DNA from 4 places in the Lysinibacillus sp. NPDC097162 genome. Region 2 is predicted to be linked to each of the others. Evidence: riboswitches for the same ligand, from Rfam matches in the RefSeq annotation. Region 2 holds a riboswitch; each other region holds the start of a gene.
What was found. A riboswitch is a leader RNA that binds a small molecule or an ion and turns the genes downstream of it on or off. The one in region 2 is predicted to bind thiamine pyrophosphate.
Positions count from the first base shown of each region.

Region 1: linked by a shared signal. The riboswitch ahead of thiM (hydroxyethylthiazole kinase) and the one ahead of thiC (phosphomethylpyrimidine synthase ThiC) in region 2 are both predicted to bind thiamine pyrophosphate.
Region 3: linked by a shared signal. The riboswitch ahead of thiW (energy coupling factor transporter S component ThiW) and the one ahead of thiC (phosphomethylpyrimidine synthase ThiC) in region 2 are both predicted to bind thiamine pyrophosphate.
Region 4: linked by a shared signal. The riboswitch ahead of ACIQXW_RS06960 (ABC transporter substrate-binding protein) and the one ahead of thiC (phosphomethylpyrimidine synthase ThiC) in region 2 are both predicted to bind thiamine pyrophosphate.

Region 1 covers NZ_JBIWDT010000003.1:171,833-179,814, reverse strand. Annotated here, with positions in the region: gene tpx (thiol peroxidase) at 1-71, opposite strand, end outside; gene ACIQXW_RS15530 (RDD family protein) at 249-848, opposite strand; gene sppA (signal peptide peptidase SppA) at 861-1,874, opposite strand; gene mbcS (acyl-CoA synthetase MbcS) at 2,059-3,645, opposite strand; TPP riboswitch at 3,840-3,938, shown strand; gene thiM (hydroxyethylthiazole kinase) at 4,030-4,785, shown strand; gene thiD (bifunctional hydroxymethylpyrimidine kinase/phosphomethylpyrimidine kinase) at 4,785-5,612, shown strand; gene thiE (thiamine phosphate synthase) at 5,599-6,231, shown strand; gene ACIQXW_RS15500 (alpha/beta-type small acid-soluble spore protein) at 6,347-6,559, opposite strand; gene thiI (tRNA uracil 4-sulfurtransferase ThiI) at 6,774-7,982, opposite strand; gene ACIQXW_RS15490 (cysteine desulfurase family protein) at 7,979-7,982, opposite strand, start outside.
Region 2 covers NZ_JBIWDT010000009.1:8,735-16,716, reverse strand. Annotated here, with positions in the region: gene ACIQXW_RS22465 (methyl-accepting chemotaxis protein) at 1-93, shown strand, start outside; gene ACIQXW_RS22460 (AEC family transporter) at 397-1,326, shown strand; TPP riboswitch at 1,374-1,488, shown strand; gene thiC (phosphomethylpyrimidine synthase ThiC) at 1,638-3,416, shown strand; gene ACIQXW_RS22450 (methyl-accepting chemotaxis protein) at 3,661-5,346, opposite strand; gene ACIQXW_RS22445 (catalase) at 5,870-7,399, opposite strand; gene ACIQXW_RS22440 (helix-turn-helix domain-containing protein) at 7,734-7,982, opposite strand, start outside.
Region 3 covers NZ_JBIWDT010000005.1:28,652-36,633, forward strand. Annotated here, with positions in the region: gene ACIQXW_RS18460 (ABC transporter permease) at 1-460, shown strand, start outside; gene ACIQXW_RS18465 (ABC transporter permease) at 457-1,254, shown strand; gene ACIQXW_RS18470 (ABC transporter substrate-binding protein) at 1,251-2,324, shown strand; gene ACIQXW_RS18475 (MFS transporter) at 2,726-3,922, shown strand; TPP riboswitch at 3,978-4,085, shown strand; gene thiW (energy coupling factor transporter S component ThiW) at 4,306-4,797, shown strand; gene ACIQXW_RS18485 (VWA domain-containing protein) at 4,857-7,454, opposite strand; gene ACIQXW_RS18490 (vWA domain-containing protein) at 7,438-7,982, opposite strand, start outside.
Region 4 covers NZ_JBIWDT010000001.1:1,381,686-1,389,667, reverse strand. Annotated here, with positions in the region: gene ACIQXW_RS06990 (solute symporter family protein) at 1-1,382, shown strand, start outside; gene ACIQXW_RS06985 (hypothetical protein) at 1,480-1,668, shown strand; gene ACIQXW_RS06980 (TatD family hydrolase) at 1,692-2,441, opposite strand; gene ACIQXW_RS06975 (ABC transporter ATP-binding protein) at 2,431-3,180, opposite strand; gene ACIQXW_RS06970 (ABC transporter permease) at 3,155-3,928, opposite strand; gene ACIQXW_RS06965 (thiamine-binding protein) at 3,925-4,218, opposite strand; gene ACIQXW_RS06960 (ABC transporter substrate-binding protein) at 4,219-5,214, opposite strand; TPP riboswitch at 5,409-5,520, opposite strand; gene ACIQXW_RS06955 (hypothetical protein) at 5,891-6,277, shown strand; gene ACIQXW_RS06950 (sensor histidine kinase) at 6,435-7,421, opposite strand; gene ACIQXW_RS06945 (response regulator transcription factor) at 7,418-7,982, opposite strand, start outside.

The DNA.
Region 1 (7,982 bases), on a different contig from region 2:
GCTTGGTCTCCAACCTTTACTTCGTTACCTATTAGTGTTACTGGACCTTTTTTAAATGTAATTTGTGCCATGAAAACGCCTCCTAATCATCATATGTACATAATCTTACTAAATGTAGGGAATTAATTGCAACTAGGACAGCTTATTATAGGCTAATCTTTGTGAATGCCTGTCATTTGCCACCTAATATTGCTCGACAACAGTCCAAAAAAGAAGGGCCACCTCATATGTTGGAGGTGGGCCCATTATTATTCTTCTTCAATCTTCTCCACTATCTGTTCAGGCTCTTTTAATTTTTCCTGAGTTGGTGTCGCTAATTGTGCTGTTTCTTTCGCTACGTATACTTTTTCATGGACAACCGTCGTATCTGCAAAATAATCATGTATGCCTTGGTTGTCAGGTAAAATCGCCACAAAAATATAAAGTGGCATAATTATGTTACTAATTAAACGACCAATCCATTCTCTGAACAGCACATCTGACCATGTAAGTTTGTCATGCTCTAGTGAGATAACGCGTAGCCCGAAAGCCATTTTCCCTAACGTTTGCCCAAAAAATTTCGTCATTAATACAAAGTAACAATAATAGAGAATAGCTGAAATAATTGAGATAGGTGCATACCAGACCGAATCCGATAATGACCAGTCCATTAAGTAAAATATCGGATTGGCAACGATGCCACCAACTGCTGAAATAATTAATCCATCTAAGACAAATGCCCAAAAGCGCACCCAAAATCCTGCTGTCTTCAATTCGTAATTTGTAGTCACTATTGGTGTCGTTGGCTTATCTAACAGTTCTTGTTCAATTGAGGGTGTCCCTTGCAAAACGAATTCATTGTTTGTCATGGTATGCCCTCCTTAGTATTCACCATATAAGTACATCATTTTAGGTGCCTTGTATTCTGTCATAATTTTCGTTAGCATTTTTTCTTCAGCCGATGGACCAAAAAGAGAGCTTACTTTCATACCAATTAATGACGGTAGGCCACCTTGATCATAGCTGTATTCAAACAAAACTGCATCCTCTAAACCGTAATCTTGACGTAAAGCTGCAATAGCTGCTTGCTCGTCGCCAATTTCATCGATTAAGCCTGCTTCAAGTGCCTTTGTTCCACCAAGAATTCGACCATCTGCCACTTTTTTCACGTCAGCTTCAGACATATTACGTCCTTGTTCAACAATATCAACGAACTCTTCATATGACTCGTTAATCATATCTTGCATCATAGCGCGTTCTTCTGCTGTAATTTCACGCGTTGGACTCAGCATGTCTTTATGTTGCCCAGATTTAAACGTCTCAAATTTCACGCCAACTTTTTCTGCAAGTTCCTGATAATTAATAGATTGCATAATGACACCAATTGAACCTGTTATCGTATCACGGTGTGCATAAATTTTATCTGCTGGTGCTGAAATGTAGTAGCCACCTGATGCTGCCATCGAATCCATTGACACATAAATTGGAATTTGACGTTCCTCTTTAATTTGCAACAGTTTTTTATAAATTTCTGCCGATTCCTTTACACCACCACCTGGTGAATTAACACTAAGAACAATACCTTGTACTGAATCATCATATAAAATATTGTCCAACTGATTTAAGAAAAACTGGTGATCATAAGCAACGGTTTGCCATAATGTGTTCGATCCAACATCTTGAATCGTTCCATCAACTTTTAAATAGGCAATACGCTTACTATAATCTTCACCCTCAATAACCGTTTCATAAACATTTAAATTATTTCCAGCGACAATGCTGTCAAAATTACTAAAAAAGTCTGATTTAAATATGGCAAAAATCGTATTAATCCCTAATGAAAATACTAACAACACAGCTGCAATAGCCAAAGCTATCCACCTTTTCACATTCATACAAACGCCTCCTCATCACGTTATACGTCTAAATGTCCAAAACGTTTCACTTTTAAGTAATTTTTATGTAAAAATGTTCTGTTGTTTATTATTTTACTATAAATAAATGGGGCTACAACAAAAAATCAAAAGTTCATAAAAAAACATGAACTTTGATTTTCCGACTTTATTTCCTAGGAAATATTTATTGATGTGTGTAATGCGCTTTTTCTTGTTGTCGTAATTCGACACGACGGATTTTACCAGAGGCAGTCTTAGGTAACACTTCTACAAATTCAATCGCACGTGGATATTTATAAGGTGCAGTCAATAATTTCACATGGTTTTGTAACTTTTTAATAAGTGTATCATCCCCAGTCTCATCTTCACGAAGGACTATAAATGCCTTAACAATATTTCCTCTTACTTCATCTGGACTAGCAACAACAGCCGCTTCCTTTACTGTAGGATGTTTCATTAATGCATCTTCTACTTCAAATGGCCCTATTGTATAGCCTGAAGAAATAATGACATCATCTCCGCGGCCCTCAAACCAAAAATAGCCATCAGCATCTTTATATGCACGGTCACCTGTTATATACCATTCTCCGCGGAATTGTAGGTTTGTGCGTTCAGGATCTTGGAAATATTTTTTAAAGAGTGCAGGTGTTTCTCGATGCACTGCTATATCCCCAACAACACCTTCCGACACAGGATGTCCTAGGTCATCGATTATTTCTACTGTATTTCCTGGTGTCGGTTTACCCATTGAGCCGACGCGCGCTTCCATGCCAACCATTGTCCCAACAAGTAATGTATTTTCCGTTTGCCCGTAACCATCTCGAACCTGTATATTAAACGTTTCAGAGAACACTTTTACTACTTCACTATTCAGTGGTTCACCCGCTGATACAGCTTGGCGAATTCCGCTTAAATTATAGTCCTGTAAATTATTGAGTGCTGCCATAAAACGATACTCTGTCGGTGTACAACATAATACATTTACTTTAAATTTTTCAAGCAATGACAAATAAGTTGACGCATCAAATTTGCCTTTATAAACAAATGCCGTAGCACCACTGCCTAAAGTTGCTAGGAATGGACTCCAAATCCATTTTTGCCAACCAGGCGCCGCAGTAGCCCATACTATATCATTTTCTTGAACACCTAACCAATTCGGTGCCGTTGTCCGTAAATGAGCATAACCCCAGCTATGTGTATGAACAGCCGCCTTAGGATTGCCAGTTGTTCCACTTGTATAGGCTAAAAAAGCATTGTCTGTACTTTTTGTCGGTGTAGGATTCGTATAGTCTGTAGGATGCTCCTCCATTTTTTCAAGCAACGGTTGCCATGGTGTATGAGCATGACCAATAACATATTGCAAAATACCCTTTAAGTTTTTCACTTCGTCAAATTGCTCAATATATGGCTCGTAGGCAATTATTCCTTTTGCATTTGCATGTGTAATTCGGTATTCAATATCCTTTGTACGCAACATTTCCGAACTAGGGATAATCGTTAAGCCCGCTTTTAATGCCGCTATGTAGACGATATATGCCTCGACAGATCTTGGAACCATAACTAAAAGCACATCGCCTTTTGTTAGTCCCTGCGAAGTAAATACATGGGCCGCCTGATTTGCTTTTTCAAGTAAAGTTGCATATGTAATATGTTGAATTTCTTCATGATTATTATAAACAATTAATGCATTTTTAGTTGGGTCCTGAGCATATTTCTCAATCTCCTCAACAATGTTATACCATTCTGGTGCGATTAAATCCTGTCTTTTCATAATAACTGCCTCCTTATTGCTAGGTTTATTATAAAACTCATTTTTTATTATTTTCAATGGATGAACCTTATTTTAAGAAAGTCATGACAATTATCATGGTTTATTATATGGCATCAGTCACTGCTTTCCAGATAATGATAAAATGCTATTGAATACTGTGGATAGGTATGTTACATTTTGGACAACTAAAAACTTCATGATTGCGGGGGGACTCATAACGAGTTGAGAAGGTAAAACCTGACCCTTTGAACCTGTTAGTTAATACTGACGTAGGGAGCAACACACATCTTATTATTGATGATAGGCTCTTTTTACGTGTATATTTCGCACGAAAAAAAGAGCTTTTTTGCATGCTTACGTCCGTCCAAAAAAAGGAGGACTACGATGATTTTTCAAACTATTCGTAAAAAACAACCACTCATTCATTGTATTACAAATTATGTTGTGGCAAATTTTCAAGCAAACGGCTTATTAGCAATTGGTGCTTCGCCTGTAATGGCAGATGAATCTCTGGAAGTTGAGGAGATGGTATCGATTGCATCAGCCTTATTGATTAATATTGGCACGCTTACTACCCGTACAAATGAATCGATGTTACTTGCTGGAAAAAAGGCAAATGCGCTAGGTGTACCGATTATTTTGGACCCAGTTGGTGTTGGAGCAACAAATTTACGTAAACAAGCGGTACAGCAATTATTAGAAGCCGTTCATTTTGCTGTTATTCGTTGTAATATCGGTGAGCTTGCCGCTATTGCTGATGTTTATTGGCAACAAAAAGGAGTAGATAGTGGCAGCGGTTCAATTTCTGTTGAAGATAAAGCAAAAGAAATTTCTAAAAAATATAATTGTATTGTTATTGTAACTGGTGAAAAAGATTTTATAACTGACGGAGAGCACTCCCAATGGATTATTGGTGGACATGCTCGAATGACAGAAGTTACAGGAACTGGTTGTTTGTTAAGTGCCATTTGCTGTGCAGCTTATATTGCAGGTAATGAGCCATTTTCTCAGTTGTGCAATACATTAACGTGCTATAAAAAAGTTGCTGAACATGCCGCTTCATCCGCGCCATATAACGGTGATTTTGCAGTTTCGGTCTTAAATGAATTACACCGTTTATCGAAGGACGGTGAAAAATAATGCATATTGTAACAACAATAGCTGGCTCAGATAGCGGTGGTGGAGCTGGCATCCAAGCTGATTTAAAAACATTTCAGGAATTAGACGTATTCGGGACATCCGTTATAACTGCTTTAACAGCACAAAACACATTAGGAGTGAACGGTGTACTTCCAATTGAACAAGCTTTTGTAAATAAACAACTTCATTCACTACTGGATGATTTTTCAATTAGTGCAATAAAAACAGGAATGCTTTTTTCTTCAGATATTATTCATACAATTGCACGAGCTCTGTCTAATTTAAATATTCCGCTTATCGTTGATCCTGTAATGATTGCAAAAGGAGGAGAAAACTTATTACAACAAGAAGCAGTTGAGGCATTAAAAAAAGATTTATTACCTCTTGCTACAATCGTAACGCCTAATATTCCAGAAGCAGAGACACTTACTGCTAGAAAAATAAACAATGTATCAGACATTCAGCAAGCTGCTCAATCATTATTAAAATTAGGTGTTCAATGTGTCATTATCAAAGGCGGACATTTACATGACGATCATTTTGCAACAGATTATGTATTTTTTGAAGATGGCGAATCATTTTCAATGCAATCTACTCGAATTGCAACGAAAAACACGCATGGAACGGGATGTACATTTTCTGCTGCATTAACCGCTTTTATTGGTCAAAAAATACCTTTAAAACAAGCAATTATTGAAGCGAAAAAATTTATTCAATTAGCTATTAGCCATGATTTATCGATTGGAAATGGCAATGGACCAACGAATCATTTTGCTTACAAAAAATTTCATGATACTTGCGAGGTGACCATACATGAAAAGGAGTGACTTACAGCTTTATTTTATAATGGGCACAGCGAATGTGAAAAATAGACAACCTTTAGAAATACTTGAGGCAGCATTGCAAGCAGGTATTACGATGTTTCAATTTCGTGAAAAAGGACAACATGCATTGACGAATGAGCACTACGAGCATTTTGCACGTCAATGCCAAAATCTATGCAGGAAATATAACGTTCCCTTTATCGTCAATGATGATATCGACCTTGCCCTTAAGCTTAATGCAGATGGTATTCACATAGGTCAAGATGATTATCCCGTCTCACTAGTACGACAAAAAATTGGACAAATGATCCTTGGTGTTTCTGTCCATACAGCTTCTGAATTGCAAGTTGCTTTAAAATATGGAGCAGATTATATAGGTATTGGTCCTATTTATGCAACCACATCTAAAAACGATGCCAAACCACCTTGTGGAACAGAATTTTTATATCAAGCACATAGCATGTATCCGCTGTTGCCGATAGTCGCAATTGGTGGTATTGACTGCCTGAATGCATCTGCTGTTATTAAAGCAGGTGCAGATGGTGTCGCTGTTATTTCTGCTATTTGCGAAAGTAATGACATTCAAAAAACCGCTTCAACTTTCAAATCATTGTATTTATAGCTTTGTTATATGTATGCATGTAATCGTCTGGCATAAAAAAACTAAATTTAAACAAACTAAAACCAGTGCCTTTTACGGTCACTGGTTTTAAGTTTAATAATTGCTTATTCTGCAATTATTGGTTTTTTGGCATACCTTTTAATTGAGATTCTGCCATTTGTACAAGACGTTTAGTGATTTCACCACCAACGGAACCGTTAGCACGAGCTGAAGCATCAGCTCCTAATTGAACACCAAATTCTTGTGCAATTTCGTATTTCATTTGATCAAGTGCTTGTTGTACACCAGGTACTGCAAGCTTGTTTGAACTACCATTGTTGTTTGTCATGTCTGTCTCACCTCCTTGTGATTATAGAATGTGCGATATTTGTTTTTTAATACAAAAAAAATAAAGGTAAAATGTAACTCTAAAGGAAATTGACTAGAAAATTAAAAAAAGAACCGTCCCAAATACGATTTTGAGACGGTTTCCTTCTTATTAAATGGCGTTTTTAAATAAATGTAAAACAACAATAAATTTATTTGTTACGCACGTAATTTTTTTATAAAAGATCTGCAAATTTATCTGTTGGCTGCTCTTTTTTCGGGAAAATGTAAACTTCACGGTTGGTCACAGCACGTTCAATTAGGTCATCGAAATCAGAAAAGCTTTCATAATGCTCTACTTTTTCAAGCTTTGGTTTCGTTTTCGGACTAGCAGGTGTGAAAATTGTACAGCAATCTTCAAATGGCTGAATCGACGTTTCATATGTGCCGATTTTCTCCGCAATTTCAATAATGTCTAATTTATCATTCGATATAAGCGGACGTAAAATCGGTGTATTCGTTACAGCGTTAATAGCAGTCAAACTTTCAAGCGTCTGACTTGCTACTTGTCCAAGACTTTCACCTGTTACTATGGCAAGTGCGTTAATTTCTTCACGTACTTTATCTGCAACTTTTAACATCATACGACGTGTTGTAGTCATAGACACATTAGATGGCACTTTTTCTTTAATAAGCACTTGGATTTCTGTAAACGGAATAACATGTAATCGAATACTTGCGCCGAATTTTGTTAGCTCATTTGCTAACACTTTTACTTTTTCTAATGAATTTTGACTTGTATATGGTGGGCTAAAGAAATGAATTGCCTCTAAACGCACACCACGTTTCATCATTAAGTAGCCTGCAACAGGACTATCAATCCCACCTGAAAGCATTAATAATGATTTTCCGTTAGAACCAACAGGCATACCACCTGCGCCAGGAATAACTTGCGCCATCATATAAGTTGAATCGTGTCGCACTTCCACGCGTAGCTCTACATCTGGATGTTTCACTTTTACAGATAAATTTTGATATTGAGGTAAAACATGAGCGCCAATTTCACGCTGAATACCGTGAGAATCTAATGGGAATGTTTTATCTGTACGTTTAACTTCAACTTTAAAAGTTAATTGTTCATGTTTAAACGTATCCATAATCGTAATTGCAAGCTGTTTCATGGCATCCATATCTTTGTCACAAGCAGCAACAGGACTGAATGATTGAATCCCAAAAATTTTCGGTAATCCTTCTACTAAAACATTCATTTGTGCCTCATCTTGAATGGCGATAAACATACGATCACGTTCTGTACGAATGTGTAAATGCCCTAAATCTGCAAACGCATAGCGAATATTCTCACGTAAACGACGGATAAAATCCATTTTGTTGCGTCCTTTTGTCGATAGTTCGCCATAACGAATTAACATTTCTTTCCAAATCAT
Region 2 (7,982 bases):
GCAGAAATGCAAAAGGTTGCAGAATCAATTAACAATATGAACCAAATCTCTAAAGAGCTACAAGAAGTCGTGAATCGATTTAAACTTGCATAATTAAGCTATTGAATTTTCTACAAAGCAAAGTGAATATCCCGAGGTAATCGCCAGTAAACCTTCCGAAATCGCCGATAAACCCTCGGAAATCGCCGATAAACGTGGAGGAATCGCCGATACACCCTCGGAAACCGCCGATAACCTTTGAGAAACCGCCGGTAAAACTTCTTGATGCTTTTGTAGACACGTTGAGACTGTCCTTTTCCAAGGACAGTCTCTTTTTATGTAAACGGTAGAGCTGAGAGGGCATTGACCCAGTTTGGGAACAGTTTTACTATAGAAAGATGAAAGGGGGGCGCCTCCATGATGTATCTCGGTATGATTTTCTTTAAAATTGTTGCGCCTATTTTAGTGTTACTTGTACTTGGGGCGTTTTTACAGAGGAAATTTCAATTTAATTTAAAAGCGCTATCCCAGCTTATTACATATTGTTTTATGCCAGCAGCGGTATTTGTAAATTTATATGAAACGAGCGTGGAACTATCGGTGCTCGGTGAAGTGGCATTATTTATTGTGCTCTTTATTGGGAGTCAAATGGTGCTTAGTCATTTTATAGCGAAGGGGCTAGGTTTAAAGAAAACAGAGGCAGCGGTATTTAAAAATAGTGTTGTACTCATTAACTCTGGTAACTATGGCATTCCGGTGGCACAAATGATTTTTGTGACACAACCAATTGGGGTGGCCATTCAAGTTATTCTCGTTATTTTTCAAAATGTAACGACCTATACATATGGATTATATAATTTAATTTCTTCAACTAAATCAGGTATGGCCATTGTGAAGGACTTCCTGAAAATGCCGATTATTCATGCGCTCATTATCGGTGTGGCAATGAATTTCTTTAATATTGGCATTCCCCAATTTATCCGTATTCCAATTGACCACGTTGCTGATGGGTTTATCGCTGTTGCTCTTATTACGCTCGGTGCGCAACTATCTCAGCTTGAAATTAAATCAATGTTCAATAGAACTGTGTTTGTCAGCTGTTTTACACGACTTGTAGTAGGTCCAGCTGTTGCATTGCTTATCATTTTTGCCCTCAGCTTAGATGGCGTTGTGGCCCAATCGCTCTTTATTGCGAGTGCATTTCCAACTTCACGTAATAGCTCGAGTCTAGCTCTAGAATATGATTTAGGGTCAGAAACCGCTGCACAAACGGTGCTTTTTTCAACAATTGTAAGCTGTATTACTGTGACAATCGTAATTTATATGGCAGAAATACTATTTACTTAATGGCTTCCATCTATTAGGAATATCTGTTACACTAGCATCAAACTGAATAGCTTAACTAGGGGAGTCCGATGAGTCGGGCTGAGAGGGAAACGCATTGAGGTTTCTTGACCCTTTGGACCTGATCTGGCTCATACCAGCGTGGGAAAGTTAATGAACTTCGCACTCCTTGAACTTTGCGATAAATGTAACCTTACATGTACAGCCGGATCCAATATTTTTTTGGATTCGGCTTTTTATTTGTAATGCTACTTGTTGGAGTGGGCTAGATTCGGTCCTTTTAATAATTTACGTAAAAGGGAGCGGAATAGTAAATGACAACAGTTAGCGAAAAAAACATGAACATTATGACAAGCTTTGACGGAAGTAAAAAAGTATATGTAGAAGGATCACGTCCAGATATATTAGTGCCAATGCGTGAAATTAAGCTAAGCCCCACAACGGGTAGCTTTGGTGAAGAGAATAACGCACCTATACGAGTTTATGATACGAGTGGCCCTTATACAGATCCAACTTACAAAGTCGATATTACAAAAGGTTTACCAGCTTTGCGTCGTGAGTGGATTAAAGAACGGAGCGATGTAGAGGAATACGAGGGACGTACCATTAAGCCCGAGGATAATGGATTCCGCAACGCGGATGACCCGCGCATAAAGGAAAATGTTTTTCCAAAGCTTTCTCGCAAACCTTTACGTGCGAAAAAAGGCTGTAATGTGACACAGCTTCATTATGCAAGACAAGGAATTATTACGCCAGAAATGGAATTTGTAGCGATTCGCGAAAATTTAAAACCAGAATTTGTACGTGCAGAAATTGCGGCAGGGCGTGCTATAATGCCATCTAATATAAATCATCCTGAGGCGGAACCGATGATTATCGGCCGTAACTTCCACGTGAAAATTAACGCCAATATTGGAAATTCAGCTGTTACTTCATCCATCGCTGAGGAAGTTGAAAAAATGACATGGGCAACACGATGGGGTGCTGATAATATTATGGATTTATCTACTGGTAAGCACATTCATACAACTCGCGAATGGATTATCCGTAATGCTGCTGTGCCTGTTGGAACAGTGCCAATTTATCAGGCGCTTGAAAAGGTAAATGGCGTTGCTGAGGATTTAACGTGGGAGGTGTATCGTGACACGCTAATCGAGCAAGCTGAACAAGGGGTTGATTACTTCACGATTCACGCAGGTGTATTGCTGCGCTATGTACCGCTTACAGCTAATCGTGTAACGGGTATTGTTTCGCGTGGAGGTTCAATTATGGCACAGTGGTGTCTATTCCATCATCAAGAAAATTTCTTATATACTCATTTTGAAGAAATTTGCGAAATTATGAAAACGTATGATGTTGCCTTTTCGTTAGGGGATGGATTACGACCTGGCTCAATTGCAGATGCCAATGACGAGGCGCAGTTCGCAGAGCTTGAAACGCTAGGGGAGTTAACGCAAATTGCTTGGAAGCACGATGTACAAGTGATGGTAGAGGGACCTGGGCACGTGCCAATGCATCTTATTAAGGAAAATATGGACAAGCAATTAGAAGTTTGTAAAGAAGCGCCATTTTATACATTGGGTCCTCTAACGACGGATATTGCTCCTGGCTATGATCACATTACATCAGCAATTGGGGCTGCAATGATTGGCTGGTTTGGAACAGCGATGCTGTGCTATGTAACACCGAAGGAGCATTTAGGGTTACCAAATCGAGAAGATGTTCGTGTAGGTGTTATCACATATAAAATTGCGGCACATGCAGCGGATTTAGCTAAAGGTCATCCTGGTGCACAGCAGCGAGATGACGCTCTTTCAAAGGCTCGCTTTGAGTTTCGTTGGCGCGATCAATTTAATTTATCGTTAGATCCAGAGCGAGCTGTAGAATATCACGATGAGACTTTACCAGCAGAAGGAGCAAAAACGGCACATTTTTGCTCGATGTGTGGTCCTAAGTTTTGCAGTATGAGAATTTCTCAAGATATTCGGAACTATGCTAAAGAAAAAGATTTAAATACGACAGAAGCAATCCATCAAGGGATGCAGGAAAAGGCAAAAGAGTTCAAAGATACTGGTAGCAGACTGTATCAATGATAAAGAACAGAGGCGTTAAAGTTTTCACTTTAGTAATAAATAAAATGGAACAAGAGCGCAATAGTTAATGGTAGTGGATGCGGTCCTGCACAGAACATAAAACGCAATGAACCACTCACAAGCGAGTTGTAGCTTACAGTGTGAAGAGTGGAAAGTGTCCTCCGTAGTCATAAAAATGTGCATAGCAAAAAAGTGTTAGATTGATTGCTGTCAATCTAACACTTTTTCTTTTTTTGGCTGGCTATTAAATTTTAAATTTATTTATCTCATCTTGAAGGGTTGTTGCCTCATCACTTAATGATTTTGCAACAGCGTTAACCTCTTGAATAATTGATGTTTGCTCTTCAATTGCCGCAGCTATCAATTCGGATTGCTGTGCTGCATTTTTTGCCACAGATGACATTTCATTGACCGATGCAGCAACCTCTTCAGTAGCGGCAGAAATTTGCTGTGTGGAAGCTGAAACGTCTTCAATTTCAGATGCCATATGTTCAATTGCGTCCATTATTTCATTAAAGGCAGTTTGTGCATTATGAATGTATGTAACGCCTTCATCAACTTTTTGTACTGTGACGCTCACAGCTTTTTCTACTTCTCTTGTGTTTTGCTGAATATTTGTAGTTAAATTAATAATTTGGTTGGCGGATATTTTTGACTCTTCAGCTAGCTGACGTACCTCATCAGCAACGACTGCAAAGCCTTGTCCGTGTTCGCCTGCACGTGCAGCTTCGATGGCTGCATTAAGTGCAAGTAGGTTGGTTTGATCGGTAATATCGGTAATAACTTTCGTGATATTTTCAATTTCAGCCGATTGTGAACTTAACTGTTTAATGAGTTCGTTTGTCTTATCTGATGATTGCTGAATGACCATCATCTGATTTTCAGTCGTTTGCAACATTTTTTCGCCGTTATCGGCAACAGTTTGTGTATCAATTGCCTTTGAATGTAGCATTTGTGTAGCTTCAGCGATGCGTTGGACACCACGAGCTGTTTCGTCCATAGCGGTAGAGGTATCCTGTCCAGTAACTACAGCTTGGTTACCGTCCTCTGCCATGATTTCTATACGTTTTGCAATATCGCTAGAAGTAAGAGAAACTTCCTCTGTACTTGCCGATAATTCTTCAGAGCTAGAAGTCGTGTACTCAATATTATTTGCGACATTATCAATAAGTGAGCGCAAATTAGTTTTCATGACATTAAATGAATCAGCCAAATTTCGAATTTCATCTTTTGTTTTTACTTCTACATCTTCCTGTCGTAGATCGCCGCTAGCAATTACATTTGCTGCTGTGGCTAATTTATTAACGGGAATTGTAATCACTCTTGTCATAATGAACGTAATTATAAAGGAGAGAATAATAGAAGTAGCAGCGAGGATTAGGATGATATTCGAGCTTACAGATTCTGCTCTTGACGACTCTGCACGGGCTAGTTGTATTTGCTCCTCTTCATAAATGGCAATCTCGTGAATTGCTTGTTGAATTGCCTCTCTTGCAGGATGTGCTCTTGCTCTAAGAATATTGATAGCAGATTGTACATCATCTGGGCTATATGTATTGATAATCTCTTGTGCTGCATTTTCAAAAATGGCTTGGTTCGTTTTAATAATGTCCATTTGCTGTTGTGTCGTTTGGCTAGTAAACATTTTGTCCAGCTCTGTTATTTTAGCTTGGATTATTTGTTCTTGCTCCTCGAGCTTTTGTATTGTTACGTTATCTGGTTCAAGCATATATGAACGAAGATAGTTTCCTTGCAAAGCAGCAGCGATAAGGATTTTATCGACTTGTATAAGTTTATTAACACGGTTTTCAAATAATTCTTTATTCAATTTATCGATGTTATTCAGTTGGTAGTAGGATATTGAGCAGATAATTAGTAGTAAAAGAATAATTGTACCAAATCCAATATAGAGTTTTTTTCTGATAGACATCGTTCTTTTCCTCCATTCCAGTTTTGTTGTATTCGTACGCAACAATGTCAGGATATCTTATCGTTATTTAGAGTATGAAAATAATATGAAATTGTGGAATTGATCGATAGATATAAATGTTAATAAAAACACCTATATGACAATGGGGGATTTACGAATCAAAAAGACAATAACTATAGGTGAATTTAATCGTTGAATTCCACTGTGTTACATTATCAGTGAGTGGGGGAGATACCTTCCAGAACGAGTGGTGGCACTTGGCTCCAATCAACTGAATAGTAAACGGAATATTACAGTATCTGTTTTTGTGACAGATGAGAAAGCTTTAGAACGAAGGAAGATTAAAATATGTAAGATAGTCTTCCATTATAGCTGCTTGTTATAAAGCTTATTGGGAAAACTCAAAGGAACTAGCAATTAAACGGAGTAAAAATGACAAAAGGCATCGAGAAGTTAATTCTCGCTACCTTTTGTCTACTTGCCAGTGACGGCAAGCAATATTGGATATCAATAAAGTGGAATATTAAATGTTTGCTACTTGTTTTACTTCTGGTTTTACTTCTTGTTTTACATATGGGTTTGAAAGATTCATTCCATCTAATGAAAGACCCATCGCTTTTGCTACACCTTCACCGTATGCAGGATCAGCTAGATAGCAGTGTAGGATGTGACGACGTTTAATGAATTCTTCAACAGTAGCCATATCGTTTGCTGTATTTTCGAATAAGCGTTGTTGTTCTTCTGCAGATAAAAGACGGAATAATTTACCTGGTTGCTCGAAGTAGTTATTGTCATCTTCACGGAAGTCGTGGATATCTGCATGACCATCAATACGTAATGGTGGCTCTTTATAGTCTAAATTGTGCTCCCATTCACCATAGCTGTTTGGTTCATAACTTAAAGTAGAACCAAGGTTACCATCAAAACGCATAGCGCCATCGCGGTGGAATGAACGGAATGGGCATTTTGGTGCGTTTACAGGTAGCATGTGGTGGTTTACGCCTAAGCGATAGCGAGCTGCATCTGCGTAAGCAAAAATACGTGCTTGTAACATTTTGTCTGGAGAGTAGCTGATACCAGGCACAATGTTAGATGGTGCAAACGATGATTGTTCTACTTCTGCAAAGTAGTTATCAGGGTTTTTATTTAACTCGAATTCACCAACTGGAATTAGCGGGAAATCTTTTTTATACCAAACTTTTGTTAAATCGAATGGGTTATATGGTAATTCACGAGCTTGTTGTTCTGTCATGACTTGAATGTACATTTTCCATTTAGGGAAATCGCCTTTTTCAATTGCTTCATATAAGTCACGTTGTGATGATTCACGGTCTTTACCGATAATTTCAGCTGCTTCGGCACCAGTTAGGTTTTTAATGCCTTGTTCTGTGCGGAAGTGGAATTTCACCCATACACGCTCGTTTTGAGCATTGATAAAGCTATATGTGTGTGAACCGAAACCATGCATATTGCGGTAGCCTGTTGGAATACCACGGTCAGACATAACAATTGTAATTTGGTGTAACGCTTCAGGTAATAAAGTCCAGAAATCCCAGTTAGAATTTGCGTTTTTCATATTTGTACGTGGATCACGCTTAACTACATGGTTTAAATCTGTGAAGTGTAACGGATCACGGAAGAAGAATACAGGTGTGTTGTTACCAACTAAGTCCCAGTTACCTTCTTCAGTATAGAATTTAAGTGCAAAACCACGAATATCGCGCTCTGCATCTGCAGCTCCGCGTTCCCCCGCTACAGTTGAGAAACGAGCGAACATTGGCGTTTGCTTCCCAATCTCAGAGAAGATTTTTGCTTTCGTATATTGAGAAATATCATGCGTAACAGTAAATGTGCCGAAAGCTCCAGAACCTTTTGCGTGCATACGACGTTCAGGTATAACTTCACGGTTGAAGTTTGCTAATTTTTCAATTAACCATACATCTTGAAGTAAAAGAGGACCACGAGGACCTGCTGACATAGAGTCGTGGTTGCTTACTACTGGAGCACCACCTGCTGTTGTAAAACGACGGCTACGATCATTTGCGTTTGTCATATTAGTTTACCTCCTGAAAAATATTGTGAGTCAAACTCCTCGTAAATAACTATAACAAATATAAAATAGAATTTCTAGTACATTATAATAATTATTGTTAAAGAATTTATCTCGCAAGATATAAAGTATAAATATATGCGTGTTTTTCAAAAAATATACATAGTTTTTCAGGTTGTTTTCACTATTTATATAGTGTTTTCAGTCGTTTCGAAGGAAATTGAGATTTACTATTATATAAGTATTAACCTGTGTGAAGTATAGTAATTTCTTTTGTTTTACTATTTATATTGAAAATAGAACGGTCTAATTGAAAATCATATAGAATGCACTCTCATTAGATCTTCCAACCTTTTCGATAGCGATTAGGTGTAGTCCCTATTAGCTGTTTAAATAATTTACTAAAATAATTTGGATCATCAAAGCCATTTAAAAGTGCGATTTCACTAATAGCAAAATCTGTTTCAATAAGCATTTTGGTCGAATTTTGAATACGAACCTGTTGTAAATAGCGTTTAAACGGCTGGCCTTGCTTCTTTGCAAATATAGTACTTAAATAATTGGGACTAATACCTAACTTTTGGGC
Region 3 (7,982 bases), on a different contig from region 2:
TGGTCCGATTAACGCAGCGATTGAAGTATTCGGCTTTGATCCGAAGCAAATGCTATTCACAGATATTAGCTTTGTCTTTGTATCTGTTTATATTTTTATACCATTTATGATTTTACCAATTTTCAACTCATTGGATCGTCTAAATCCAACGCTTATATACGCAGCCCGCGACCTAGGTGCATCTGCTTTTACAACGTTCCGTCGCGTCGTATTACCATTGACGATGGATGGCGTTAAATCAGGGATTCAAGTTGTATTTATTCCAGCTTTATCACTATTCATGATTACTCGCTTAATTGCAGGGAATCGTGTCATTACTCTGGGTACAGCAATTGAACAGCAATTCCTTGTGACGCAAAACTGGGGCATGGGTTCAACGATTGCCGTATTTTTAATTTTATTCATGGTGATTATTATGCTTATTACAGGTCAAAAGGATAAAGGAGGTCGCGTACGATGAGCAAACTCTCAACATCTGCAAAAGTGTATTTAGCGATTGTTTTTATCGTCCTGTATGCACCTATACTTTACTTAGTCTTTTACTCATTCAATAGTGGGGATTCCATGACTAACTTCCAATCCTTTACATTGGACCATTACAAGGCAGTTTTCGAGGATTCAAGACTACTCGTTATTTTAATTAATACGGTAATTGTTGCACTGCTTTCAGCCCTTATCTCGACAATTATTGGCACATTAGGAGCAATTGGTATTGTTACGGTAAAAGATTCGAAAATGCGCAATACCCTACTTTCTTTAAATAATGTGTTAATCGTTAGTCCAGATGTTATTATCGGCGCAAGCTTTTTAATATTATTTACAATGGTTGGCATTAAACTAGGCTTTGCTTCGGTATTATTAGCCCATGTAGCGTTTAGTGTTCCTATTGTAGTACTTATGGTTTTACCGAAATTGCTAGAGATGAATAAGTCGTTAATTGATGCAGCTTTAGATCTTGGCGCTTCAAAAAAAGATGTCATGATGCGCGTTATTTTACCGTATATCCAGCCTGGTATTTTTGCAGGTTTCTTTCTCGCTTTAACTTATTCATTGGATGACTTTGCCGTAACATTTTTCGTAACAGGAAATGGCTTTAGTACATTATCTGTTGAAATTTACTCGATGGCTCGTGCAGGTATTTCTTTAACGGTTAACGCAATTTCTGGTTTAGTATTCTTCGTAACTATATTAGTTGTAGTCGGCTATTATTTCTTTACTAGCCGTACAAGTAAAAGAACGGGGGGACAACAATGAAATCTTTAATTCAAGCTACTATCGCTATTCTTGTCGTTTCCGCCCTTTTAATGTACGCTGCTGACGCAATGAGTGCGAACGGTGGTAAAAGTGGTAAAGATACATTAACGATTTTTAACTGGGGAGAATATATCGACCCTGATTTGCTAAAGCAATTCGAAAAAGAAACGGGTATCCATGTTATTTACGAAACATTTGACTCCAATGAGGCAATGATGACGAAAATTAAACAAGGTGGTACGGCTTACGATATTGCAGTGCCATCTGAATATATGATTGAAAAAATGAAGGAAGAAAACTTACTACTTCCGTTAGATAAAACGAAAATACCTAATTTTAAAAATATCGATCCGTATTTTCTCGATTTACCATTTGATGATAACAATGAATACTCTGTTCCTTATTTCTGGGGCACAGTAGGTATTGTCTATAATCCAGATTTGGTCGGTGACTTAGATTTCTCTTCTTGGGAAGATTTATGGGACCCATCGTTAAAACGTAAAGTCTTTTTAGTAGATGGTGCACGTGAAGTTATTGGCATGGGCTTAAATAGTCTTGGTCATTCCCTTAACTCGTTAGATGACCATGAGTTACGTCAGGCTACAAATAAACTAATTACACTCGCACCAAACGTTAAAGCAATCATCGGTGATGAAATTACACCTTTAATGATTAATAACGAAGCGGCTGTCGCTCTCACATGGTCTGGTCAAGCAGCAGATATGTTATTTGAAAATGAAGACTTAGACTTTGCTGTTCCAGAAGAAGGCTCAAACTTATGGTTTGACAATATGGTTATCCCGAAAACTTCAAAAAATGTTGATGGTGCACATGCTTTTATTAACTTTATGTTGAAAGCGGAATCTGGTGCGCAAAACGCTGATTATGTAGGCTATTCTACACCTAATATTGCAGCGATGAACTTAATGGATAAAGAAGTTGTAACTGATGAGCGCTTCTACCCTTCCGAGGAGCAACGCAAAAAATTAGAAGTATATAAAAACCTTGGTCCAGAATATTTAGGCAAATACAATGAATTGTTTTTAGAATTTAAAATGAGTATTCGATAAATACTAAAGAGAAAAAACAATATTTTTCTCTCTCAAAGAGTCGACAAAAGGCATCAAAAGTTTAAATACTTGGTGTCTTTTGTCATTTTTTCTTTTGATAGTTCTAATAGAGAATTTCACTTCCGATATGTTCAGTTAATTGGAGCGGAGGGCGGCGACTCCTGCGGGAACGCACAACACGTAAGACGCAACAGGCTGCGCGCCAGCGAGGGTTGCGGCTTACAGTATACCCGTGGAAAGCGACCGCCCGTAGCGGAAATCAACGGTATTATTCATAGGAAAAAACAATATCTCTGTTCCAATCACCAGGTCATTCATCTACGACTATAATCCAATAGCCAAGCAATATTTCTTTATGATAGACTGGAGTAATGTTTCAATAGAAAAAAGGGGGGTATTCGATGACCCAGCAGAAGTCTAACAAGGCGGCTTTGTATATTTTAATGTTTAATATGTTTATCGCAATGGGGAGTATCGGAATTATTATTCCTGTTATGCCAAAGTACTTACATATATTTGGTGCAGCAGGACAAGTTCTTGGCATGTTAATTGCAACGTTCGCCTTTGCACAATTCATTTTTTCTCCAATTGCTGGGAATCTTTCGGATCGATATGGTCGAAAAAATTTGATTATTTTTGGTCTGATTGTAACTGGTATTGGGCAAATTTCGTTCGGGCTATCTACAGACGTATGGATGCTTTTTGTTGCTCGATTCTTAGGAGGTTTAGGTTCTGCCTTTGTAGCACCTCCAATTATGGCGTTTGTAGCAGATATCACAACGTATGAAGAACGAGGTAAAGGAATGGGCATGTTAGGTGCCGCTATGTCTCTTGGTTTTATGATTGGACCAGGTATTGGTGGATTCCTATCTAAAGTTAGTTTGCATTTCCCATTTTTCATGGCTGGAGGAGCTGCTATTATTGCCTCTATCCTTTCATTGTTGTTATTACCTTCTACAAAACCAAGTGCAGCTCAGAAAGCACAAAAGCAAGACAATCTCGTAAGACAGATGGCACGTTCAGTCCAAATGCCATACTTTGTTATGTTGGTAATTATGCTAGTGTTCTCGTTCGGCATCGCCAATTTCCAAACGACATTATCATTATTTGTGACAGACAAATTTAACTACACACCTACCGATATTGCGATCATTTTAACTGTCGGTGGCGCATTTGGTGTTGTTGTGCAAATGTTCATCATAACACCACTCTTTAAACGCTTTGGGGAAATGAAAGTTGTATTAGTCAATTTATTTATTGCTGCTGTAGCTATTTTCCTAATATTATTTGTTTCTGGCTTCGCACTTATTTTAGTTGTCGCAACGATTTTCTCAACGGCAACAACACTTATTCGCCCAGCCGTCAACACACTGATTTCTAAACTTGCTGGTAATGAACAAGGTTTAGCCGCTGGACTTACCAATGCCTATATGAGTCTTGGAAATATGATTGGTCCTGCACTTGCGGGTCTTTTATTCGATTGGAATATGAACAGCCCGTATATATTTGGGGCAATTATTTTAATGACATGCTTCTTACTAGCGCTTATTTGGACATTGAAAAAGGCGCCGCATCTTATGCAGCCTGATGCAAATTAGTCTATTGACAATTATTTGTAATATGGTACATTTATTATCGAAAAATTAAATCGTTTAATACCACTAGGGGAGTCTTTACAAGGCTGAGACGTATATGCTCATATACGGACCCTTTGAACCTGATCTAGTTCACACTAGCGGAGGGAAGTGGCGACGCTTGCTTTCGTGTAATGTAAAATGCAAGGCCGCTTCCTTTCGTGACAAGGAAGCGGCTTTTTTGTATTCATTAGACAGTGCTATCGGCGATTTTGCGAGGTCTACCGGCGATTTGTCCGGTTTTATCGGCGATTTCGGAAGTTCTATCGGCGATTTCTCACATTTTACCGGCGGTTCACTGGGTTCTATCGGCGATTCATCGCACAAAACTAAAAGGAGTATCTATCATGTCTATTCGAAAACTAACTACGATGGCTTTATTAGTAGCTATTGCAGTAGCAGGCTCTATTTTTGTCTCCATTCCAACTGGCATTGCACGTGCTTATCCTGTACAACATGCGATCAACGTCATCTGTGCCATTCTATTAGGTCCTATGCCTTCCATCGTCGTTGCTATAGTTACATCATTAATTCGTATCTTAACAGGCACAGGCTCTCTTTTAGCGATTCCTGGTAGCGTCATCGGTGCTGCATGTGCAGCCTTTGCTTATAAATACAGTCGCAACAACTGGCTAGCTGGTATTGGTGAAGTATTTGGCACTGGTATCCTTGCCTCATTAGTCGCTGTACCATATGCGCAGTTATTAATGGGAACGTCCGTAGGAGCATTATTTTTTATGCCTGCATTTTTTACATCTAGTTTAATTGGGGCATTTCTTGGTATTATGATTGCTAGCAGTCTAAAGAAAAACGCATCGCATATTCTTATTACGAAGTAGCTATGTTTATAAAAAAAACGATAGCACACGCTTTTAGCAATGTGCTATCGTTTTTTTAATTAAGAGCGTTTTTTCATCCCTTTTAATAACTGTGCAACGTTTGTGTCTTCCGACTGTACAGTTGCTTCTTCTACAGACTTTTCTTTTTGTTTATGCCTTGTTATGAAGCTCCAGCCAAAGCGTCGAATCGTAATATCTACGAAGAATAATAGCATCCCCGTTAATAATAACCATGTTGCAATATTTTGGCGCTCTGCTCCTTTGTTAGTGAACTTACGGAACACATCTTGTGGTTCTTTCAAGACAGAGCCACCTGTTTGCTTCGTTAGTTGCTCGACAAGTGTTTCATTCACAGGACGTAATTCATATTCTGCACTGTACGGTACGCTTAGTCCAGCCTGATAAATCGCCTGTTCTTCGTCAGCAATACGGAAAAAAATCAACCCTGGTTTAGCTTGGACAACTGCACGTACTTGCGAAGCAGAAATCGTTTCAAGCTGCAAATCAAGCTCCTCGCCAGATTCATCAACAGCGACAATATCTAAAAAGGCAGCTTCATTTGTCGGGTCCGTAATGATAAATGAGCCATCTGTATCAAGACGTACATCATAGGCTACATCATTATAACTTGGTAGCATTTGCGAAATAATTGTTTGCCAAAATGATCCCCATCCTTGCCATCTTGCCCAGTCACCAGCCCATTTCCCTGTCGAATCTGATGTGAAAGCGAAAGTTTTACCAAGTCCATATTGCCATTGAGCCAATACAGGGTCTTCCTTCTCGCTTTCGGCAATCACAGCAGCTCCCTGCTTCGCTGTCGTACCAATATATGCATTCATTTGTGGCACACCATTTGCAAAGAGTGCATTCCATCCAGCTGCATTATAAATTGTAGGGTAAAATGGATTGTCTTCTATATAAGTACGGGAAATCATGGCTGTCTCACGTGATAAAATTGAAGGAATTGTTTGTTCATCAATGACATCATAGAAACGACCACTACCCATTTCACTTAATGACTGTAGTAAGTTGCCATCTGCATCTTGTCCAATCGCCACTGTAGAAAGTGTAATCCCTTGTTCCTTACCATTTTCAATTAAATCCTCATAATTGCCTGATTGCGACTGTCCATCAGTTAATAAAATAATATGCTTCCTCTGCAATTTTAAATCTGCCAAACTATCATATGCCGCTGCAAGTGAACTATATATTTCCGTACCACCACCTGGAGTTACCGATAAAATCGTATCGACTGCTTCCTCTTTATTACCAAGCGGTCCAGTTTCAATGATTTCCCAAGGTCGATCATCAAAGGCAATAAACCCAAGCGTATCCTCATCGCGTAACATTTCAACTGATCGTGCGGCCGCTTCTTTCGCTAGCTCTAATTTTGAGCCATACATACTTCCTGAACGGTCAAGTACGATGACAAGTCCTAGCGATGGCAATTGCTCTTTACCCTTTATCTCCATCTCAACAGGTAATAATGTTTCAATCGGCGTTTTAAAATAGCCACCCAAGCCGAAGCTATTTTCACCGCCGACCATTGTAAAGCCAACACCAAAGTTTTTGACTGCCTGCTCAATAACGCCCATCTTCGCTTCACCGACTAAGTGTCCAGGTACATTATCAAAAATAATAGCGTTATATTGCAAATAGCTAGAAAGTTCATTTGGTAAGCTTGCTGCATCTATCACATTATAGGAGATTGAATTCGCCCCTAGCGCTGCAGCAATTGGTGATGTCGTATCGTAGCCATTAACAATGAGTAAATGTGGCTCACTTTGCACCATTGTAATACTTGTTAATTTATTATTTTCAAAAATAGCATCTTGTCCAACTTGCACGTGTGCCTCATATTTTACAAGCCCCTCTGCAGTTGCCGTATGTTTATATGTGAAAACATTTGAACCTTGTGCAAGTTCTACAGACTCGCGATGAATGAGTTTGTCATTTTCGTACAGTAATAGTTCACCTTGTCCTGCAGCTGTAGCATTTACTTCCGTAACAAGCTGCTGCTGTTCACCTACGTAAGCTACTTGTGGTGTAACAAAGCTTTTTAGCGACACATCATTCGTCACACTTTGATGAAATGGAACGACATCTACACTAATATTGGAGCCCTTTAGCTTCGTTGCAAAATCTAGCGCGCTCCCTTGTGTCTCATTGGCATCAGTTAGTAAAACAAGTCTTGTTGCCTTTTTAGGATCGACAATACCTGTAGCAAGTTGAAGACTTTGCTCAATATTCGTTTGGTCTGTTCCTTTGACTTCAGTAAATTTGGGAACTTCCTTTAATGATTTCGATAAAATCGCTTCTGTTTGGAGAGTTGATGAAAAAGAGTAAATCCCTGCAAGTTGTTCATCCTTTTTCGATTTCAAACTTTCCTCTATAAAACTAGTCATTTCCGCTTCTGTGTTATTCATCGAAGCAGAACGGTCAACTAAATATAATACTTGCTCGTCCTTTACTGGTAATAAAATATAGGGCGCTGCGAGTGCAAAGACCAAACAACCGATTGCTATTACACGAATGCTCATTACAACAAGATGACTTTTTTTCAGGCGCATACGCTCTTGCCAATAAGTCCACCCAAAGTACATAAACAATGGCACTAATAACAATAAGGCTAATGGCGTATCAATTCGTAAATCCACGACGTCGTTGCACCTCCCACTCTGCTACAAGCAAACATAAAATAATGAGTATTAACCAAGGGACAAATGAAGCCTTTGATACTTCTTCTTTGCCATTTTGCTGAAGCTCTCCAAGCGTATAGCTCGTCCCTTCTTCTATCACACGTTCAGGTGCCTGTAGTTGCACGATAAGACGTTTTTCTTCACTACTTGAGCGAGCCGTGTAAATACCTGGCTGCATCGGTGCAGTTAATAAACCGTTAGTAATTGACGATAAAAATTCATCGTCCTGAGAATAGACACTCCAATCTCCTTGTGCTAACGCAACTGAACGTTGCTCATTTGGTGCGAAAATGCCAAGAGATCCTACTGATTCAGATAATTGTTGTTCCGCGCTCCATAAAAATAACGGGAATGAAGGATATAATGGCCAATCCGTATCTGCAATATCAGCTAGAACGATAATATCCCCTTGTGGTGATCGTTGAATAAATGGTTTATCACCTACTGTGGCAATTGTTTTATAGCCATCAAAAGCAGGATACAGAG
Region 4 (7,982 bases), on a different contig from region 2:
CAGCAGCTTCTTTCCTAGGTATCGCTGGTGCAGTTGCATTATTCGGTTTTGATGGATTCTTCTTCTCTATCGGTTATTTAGTAGCTTACTTAGTGGTTCTTTATATTGTAGCTGAACCATTACGTAACCTTGGTAAATTTACATTAGCTGACATGATTACAGCACGTTTTAACAGTTCAAAAGTTCGTGGTACAGCAGCATTAAGTACAATTACAATTGTTTTATTCTACATGATTGCACAACTAGTTGGTGCAGGCGCACTTATTCAATTACTTCTAGGAATCGACTATTGGGTTGCAGTATTAATCGTAGGTGTTATGATGACGACTTACGTTTTATTCGGCGGTATGACTGCAACTTCTTGGGTACAAATTATTAAAGCTTGTCTATTAATGTTAGGTACAGTCATTATTTCGTTTTTAGTGTTAAAAGAGTTCGGCTTCAGTATTACAAATATGTTCTCAGAAATGACTACTGCTACCGAAAGCGGTGCTGCATACTTAAATCCTGGTCTTAAGTATACAAACGGTATTGATACAATTTCGATGTTAATCGCACTTGTATTAGGTACTGCGGGTCTTCCACATATTTTAATGCGTTTCTTCACTGTAAAAGACGCAAAAACAGCTCGTTCTTCAGTAATTTGGGCTACTTGGATCGTAGGTATTTTCTATGTATTAACGATCTTCTTAGGATTCGGTGCAGCTGCATTCGTTGGTAAAGATAAAATTATTGCTGCTAACGCGGCTGGTAACATGGCTGCTCCACTTCTTGCAGAAGCACTTGGTGGCGACATTCTATTCTCATTCGTTTGTGCGGTAGCATTCGCAACAATCTTAGCGGTAGTAGCAGGTCTTGTACTTTCTGGTGCATCTGCCCTATCACATGATATTTATGGTCAAATCATTAAAAAAGGTAAAATTACAGAAAAAGAGCAAGTACTTGCTGCTCGTATCGGTTCTATTACTATCTCTATAGTATCAATCCTTCTTGCTCTTGGTGCACAAACGCTAAACGTTGCGTTCTTAGTATCACTAGCATTCTGTATTGCAGGTTCTGCAAACTTACCAGTAATTATTTACACAATTTATTGGAAACGCTTTAATACTACTGGTGCAGTGACAGCGATGTTAACAGGTTTAATTTCTGCTTTAGTACTTGTAGCTGTATCACCAAACATTTGGAATCCAGTTGAAGGAAAAGCAATCTTCGTTGGTGAACCGTTAATTATGTTAACGAATCCAGCACTTATCTCTGTTCCACTTGGTTTCCTAGGTGGATTCATCGGAACTTTACTTTCTAAAGAATCTGATGATGCGAAATACCGCGAAGTTGATGTTAAAGCAAACACTGGTATTTCTGTGCAAGACGTATCTCACTAATATTATGACTAAAAACCTCGTAGGCATTGGCTTACGAGGTTTTACTTTTCTCTCCTTTTTCGGTAATATATTGGTAATATTATATGGAGGTATTATCATGGCACAATCTAAGGCTAAAAAGAAGCGTTTGCATTTAAAACGTACACAAGGTAAAGACGTTGAGAAAAAGCGTCAAACTTCCCCTTTCAGTACACATGAGCGCGTTACTAAAACGAAGCGTGCTACATTAGAACAAAATAGAACAAAGCATAGGAAACAGCCACATGTAGACGATTCGTCGTACTAGATGTGGCTGTTTTTGTCGTGTCTTTATAAATTATAAAATAACTTTGTATTTCGTGTTACAATTTTTGCCGCTTCTTGTGTTGTTAAGCCTTTAATAGTTGCAATAACTTCAATGGTTTTAGACATCATATACGGCGAAGTACGAGCTTTGTCAAATGGTCCTTCAAATGGCCAAGGACCATCCGTTTCAACCATCATGAGTTCCAATGGATATCTTTTAATCAATGCTTGAATTTCTGCTTCATAAACACAATCAGGTGTAATTGAAATATAATAGCCATTATGTATCATGCGCACAATCGCCTCTTCGCTTCCCTTAAACCAATGAAAATGTGCTTTCGTCACATCATGTTGCTCAAGTAAATCACATGCGATTAAAGCGTCTTCGTAAACAGCATGTAACACAATCGGTTTGTGAAGCTCTTTAGCCAATTTAATAAATTGTTCTAATAAATGTATATAAGGCTGCTCATCAATCTTCTGAGCTTGTCTGCGATAATAAGGTAACCCGACCTCTCCAACGGCAATCATCTCATTAGCATGAAGCCGTATCCAATCAAATAAAGCTTGTCTGTCTTCGTCACTTGGTAAAGATTGTTCAGGATGAAAACCATATGCTGCCTTAACCTTATCGTATGATGTCGTTAACTTCAGCGTTTTTTTACTCGATTGCAAGTCCATACTCACCGCAATGACATATTGTGCTTCTTCAAGTAGCAGAGGCACTTCTTCTTCCTTATACTGATCTAAATGAATATGTGCATCAATCAACATATGCATCGTCCTTTTCTTCTTTTAAGTAATGGAAAAGTTGTTGTTTTAATTGTGTAAATTGCGCACTATGGCGAATTTCCTCAGATCGTGGTCGTGCAAATGGAACAATTATTTCCTTCTTAATAGTAGCTGGACGTTTTGTTAAAACAATAATGCGATCTGCTAAAAATAACGCCTCTTCGATACTATGTGTAACAAACAGGATAGATTTTTTATGTTCCTCCCAAATCGATAACAGCCATGCTTGCATTTCTAATCTTGTAAACTCATCAAGCGCTGAAAACGGCTCATCTAAGCATAAAATTGGTTTCTCACTGACGATGGCTCGCAGAAATGATACACGTTGCTGCATGCCTCCTGATAAAGCATGAGGATAAGCATTTTCAAAAGAAGATAGGCCAACCTTTTCTAACCATTTTCTTGCAAGCTCTATATTAGGTCGATGCTGCAATTCTTCTACAATTGTGACATTTTCCAAAATTGTCCGCCACGGTAATAAGCAAGGTTGCTGTGGCATGTAACCAATAGTGCCTGTTTTTTGCTGAATGTCGTCTCCATTTAACAAAATAGCACCATGATTCAAAGGCGTTATACCTCCTATTAATTGAAAGAGAGTGCTTTTACCACTACCTGAGGGACCAATGATTGCCACAAATTCTCCTTCCTTTACTGTAAAGGATAAGTTTTTAACTACTTCAAGCGAGCCAAAGGATTTAGATATGTCTTGAATGTTCAGCATGTGATCCCCTCCCCTTTACAACTAGCTTTTCAACAAAACGAATAACGCCAAACAACAATAAACTTAACAATACAATCGCAAATATCGCCACAAATACACGATCCGTCCGAAACGATGATTGGGCAAGTGTCATATAAACACCAATCCCCTTTTTCGCACCAAGCCATTCCGCGATGACAGCCCCCATTACACTATATGTCGCTGCAATTTTTATACCAGAAAATATAGACGGATAGGCAAATGGCCATTCTAACTTCCAAAATGTTTGACCTTTTGTAGCACCTATCATTGCAAAATAATGCTTAAGCTCAGATGACGTTTGACGAAATCCATCCATTGCCGCAATAACGATAGGAAAAAAGCAAACGAGACAAATAATAATCAGCTTCGGTAACAGCCCAAAACCAAACCAAATAATTAATAAAGGTGCTAGGACAAGCACAGGCACATTTTGTGACACAATTAAAATCGGATACACAAATGCCCGTACCGTCGCTGAACGGTGTAATAATATCGCAACACTCAAGCCGAAAAATATACCAATAGCAAGGCCAAGTACCGCTAGCTGTATAGTAGCGAACACATGGGGCATGAACGTCTTATAAGAGTGAACACCCTCAGTAACGATGGCACTCGGCGCTGGTAATAGCCAATGTGGGATGTCAGCCAAACGGATAACGACTTCCCAAATAACTAACAGGAAGGCGATAAAAATAATCGACCTTCCTTTCGTTACTACTTGTTTCATCCTCGATACTTCTCCGTCAACGTTCCCATTGTAATGCCAGTTGGTTGATATAAAATTTTCACTTGCGTAATAACATTAATAGCACCCAATTCAATCATTTTTTTATTCATCTCTTCTATAATTTGGAGTAAGGTAGACAGTTCACCTTCCATTGTCGTTTCTAGTGGTTGCACTTCATAGCGCACACCTGAAGCATCAATGATCGCAATCGCCGCATCAACGAATGGAATCACATCCTCGTATTTTTCTGTTTTAGGTATAATTTGTACACTAATTAATGAATTAGCCATTTATTTTGCCCCTTTCTTTGGTAAGAAATCATTTGTAAAAGCTTGATCTGCATGAAATTCGCCTTCTAATACGTTGTTCTTTGTCATCCAGTCCGCATAGTTTTCCCAAACTGCTAATTTTTGTTCGCCCCATTGCGCTGCATCATCTTGATATTTGTTTGCTAACCATTCCTGACTTTTATGCACAAGTGCTTTATCTAAATCAGGTACCGCTTCAAGCAATATATCCGCTGCTTCACTAGGATGCTCAATGGCATACTCATAACCTTTTGTAGTAGCTGCAACAAATGCCTTTACCACATCAGGATTATCCTTAATCATCTTTTCATTCGTTGCAAGTACAGGTGTATAATAATCAAGTTGCTCACTATAGTCTGTTAAATACTGCATATTTAATTTTTCTCCACGAAGCTCCGCCTCAATACCTGTCCAAGCATAATAGATCCAAGCAAAATCTATATCCTTCTGCATCATTGTGAAAAAGTCTAAGTCTCCTGCATTCACGATATCTAATTTCTTTATATCAGCATTTTCTTTTTGCATTAGAGATTGTAAAACAGCTTGTTCTATTGGGCTTCCCCAACCACCATACGTTTTGTCTTCGTAATCTTTTGGTGACGTAATGCCTTTTGAAGCATCTGATGCAAAGCCAGATGTATTATGCTGAATAATTGCTGCAATCGATACAAGAGGCACGTCTTGAACACGTGCTTGCGTTATACCTTCCTGGTAGCTAACGCCAAACTGAGCTTTGCCTGATGCAACAAGTTGATCTGCCCCCGCATCACCAGGTAATAAAATGTCTACGTCTAAACCTTGCTCCTCAAAGTAGCCAAGCTTTTTCGCAACATAAAGTCCTGTATGATTCGTATTAGGTGTCCAGTCCAGTACAACGGATACCTTTTTCAATGTGCTTGTTTCCTCTTTGTCCTCTTTTTCGCTACAACCAACTAATGTTAATAATGCAGCAACAAGAACGAAAAACCACTTTTTCATGCTGTGTCCTCCAAGTCTAGTAGTTTGAAAGTGTTCACGATTGAATGTTTTCACCAGAAAAGGTATTCTCAGGCCATTTGCATCGCTTCTAATAGATTACTCCTAGTTTTAGGCGGAATAATGAATCCTAAACAAAAAAACGCCTAGGAGTTATCCCAGACGTTTGCAAACGGTATCAAAAAATAGTATACGAATATTTTTGAATAGATGTTCCCTACGCTGGTACGAGCCAAATCAGGTTCAAAGGGTCAGCATCTAAACGGACGCAATCTCAGCTGGCAACTTCCAGCCCCCCTACATTCTTAACTTATGAACTTTTCGTTGATTATTATAACCATATCTATCGTAAAATGACAAGCTAGTATTTTCGTAATTGATAAAAATGAGCTTCTATTGGACTATACAAGTATTCTGCAACATGACTTTTGCAAATAGAATATGCATGGAATTTGGAACATCAAAAATTCTCCAATACGAAACAGTTAATCTTTTGCAAAACCAACAAGTTAAAAAAGAGTTATTCTCCATACAACACGATATAACTTCCATCGCCCTTTGAAAAGATAGTTGCTATATGTCATCTAGTTATAATTGAAATTAAACTAATTATAGAAAACATTTTTTCTTCGTAATTTTTGAGAGTTTGTGCTTTATTCAAAGTGTCAGGAGTGAGTTGATGAAAAAGCTTTTAAAAATTACCGTAGTATTTCTTGTTTTACTCGGAGCAGCTGGCTATGCTGTATGGCATTTAGGGACAAATATCGCTTCCGAAAAAATAATTGAAAAAGTGAAATCTAATTTAGATGACGAAAATTTAGAAGAAGTTAAAGCTTATATCGAGAACGATTCGAAGGTTCAAGAAATTGTAAGCGAGGCAGCAACTACAAATCCGGATACTCTTCCCTTCCAAACTAAGGAAGAAGCGACACATGTGTTAATTAAAAAAGTGGGCGTTAATCGTTTACTTGAAATTCAGGAACAAGCGCAAAACGGTTCAATTAGTAAGGATGAAGTATTATCCGAAATTGAAGGTAATAAAACAGGCTCGAGTCCTATTAAGTGAAATCGAGTCCTTTTTTCTATTATTTTTCTATTGTTGCTAGTTAAACTAAAGCGCACGATTGTTATATAATTTAAGCATTTACAACGTTAAACATAAAGATGTTCTCAAATAAGATTTTGAGAAGCATTCAATTAGAGCCGTTGCAATTACTAAAGTTTTAATGTTGCGCATAACTTATGGTGACTTGAGTACCTTTTTCGTTAGATTGGATTGTACTCTGTAGTTCAAGCATTCGGCAAATATCTTCGATGATTCGTAGGCCAGTACCCTTTTCCTCCACATTAAACCCAACCCCATTATCCTTAAATATAATTGAGTTTTTTTGCAAAGTGATTTCCAATGTATCGCACACTGCATGGCGCAAAATATTTTGGAAGATATTATCAAATAATCTGTGCAACCAAATTTCATTACTCTTCCAATGGCATTTAGTTGAGGAATCGTTTAACACAATAGAGATTTGGTTAACTTTATATAAAAAATTCCACTTTAAAATGATGGTATTGATAAGTTTTGGAACATCTACTTTTTCCATGATTATATAGGAATTATCAACACAAGATAAGCGCTCAAAGTCATATTCATTGGATAACTTTGAAATATAGTTTATTTGTTCGTTTAAAGAATTGAAAATATCCTGATGTTGTGAAAAATCATTTTCGATTGTGTAAAGTTGTAAGCGCATAGCTGTTAAAGGTGTATTAATATCGTGGCGCAACTGAGTTAAAAGTTCTAGTTTCATTTGCTCTTGTTGCATTATTTCAATTTCCTTCGATATCGTCCGGTCAATGAGAAGGTTTACTGCATTGGTTAAATCCCCTAATTCATCATTTCGAGAGTAAGGAATCTTTTGAAGTCTCTTCTTGTCGTTACTCGCCAACTCCATAATGGTTTGGTTTAATTCATTAATTCGTTTAATTAATGAATTAATGGATTTGGAGAATAAAATAGCCAAAGTAATAAAACAGACGATAAATAACCCTAGCATAATTGGATAGGCTTTTGACTCAAAAAAACGTTTTTCTGTATCATTTGAAAAATGATTGTAAATTACCGTTACGATTACATTAATTACTACAATCGAAAGAGGAACACTGAATATAACCGACAATAGCAATAGTTGATATTTCTTTTTTAGTTTCATTGTTTAACACGGGTATTCATACGATAACCTTCTCCATATACATTTTGAATAATCACACCATCTGTATCCGCAATCTTGTTGCGGACCTTTTTAATATACACGTTAATTAAATTAGGATTACGATCTTCTAGCTGCCAAAGATAATCAATGAATTGTTCTTTAGATAAAATAAAATCTGCGTTTTCATAGAGGTAAAAGAATATTTTCTTTTCAAAGGCTGTAAATTCGACTTCTTTATTATTCTGATTATTAACGACACGCATATGAGTAACATCAATGGATAAATGCTGTATTTGTTTGTGAATTCCGTAAGAAGCAATTAATTTATTTTTTATTCGTATTAATAATTCCCTTGGATCAAATGGCTTCACCATGTAATCTTCTCCAATTTCAAGCCCTCTTAATTTACTATCAATGTCACTTCTAGCAGTTAAAAATATTATAGGAATATTATGCCCTAACTGATTAATTCGCATTGAAATCTGATACCCGTCCTCTCCAGGTAGCATAATATCCATAATAACAATGTCCACTTGCTTTATAACTGTATATAAAGAAGCT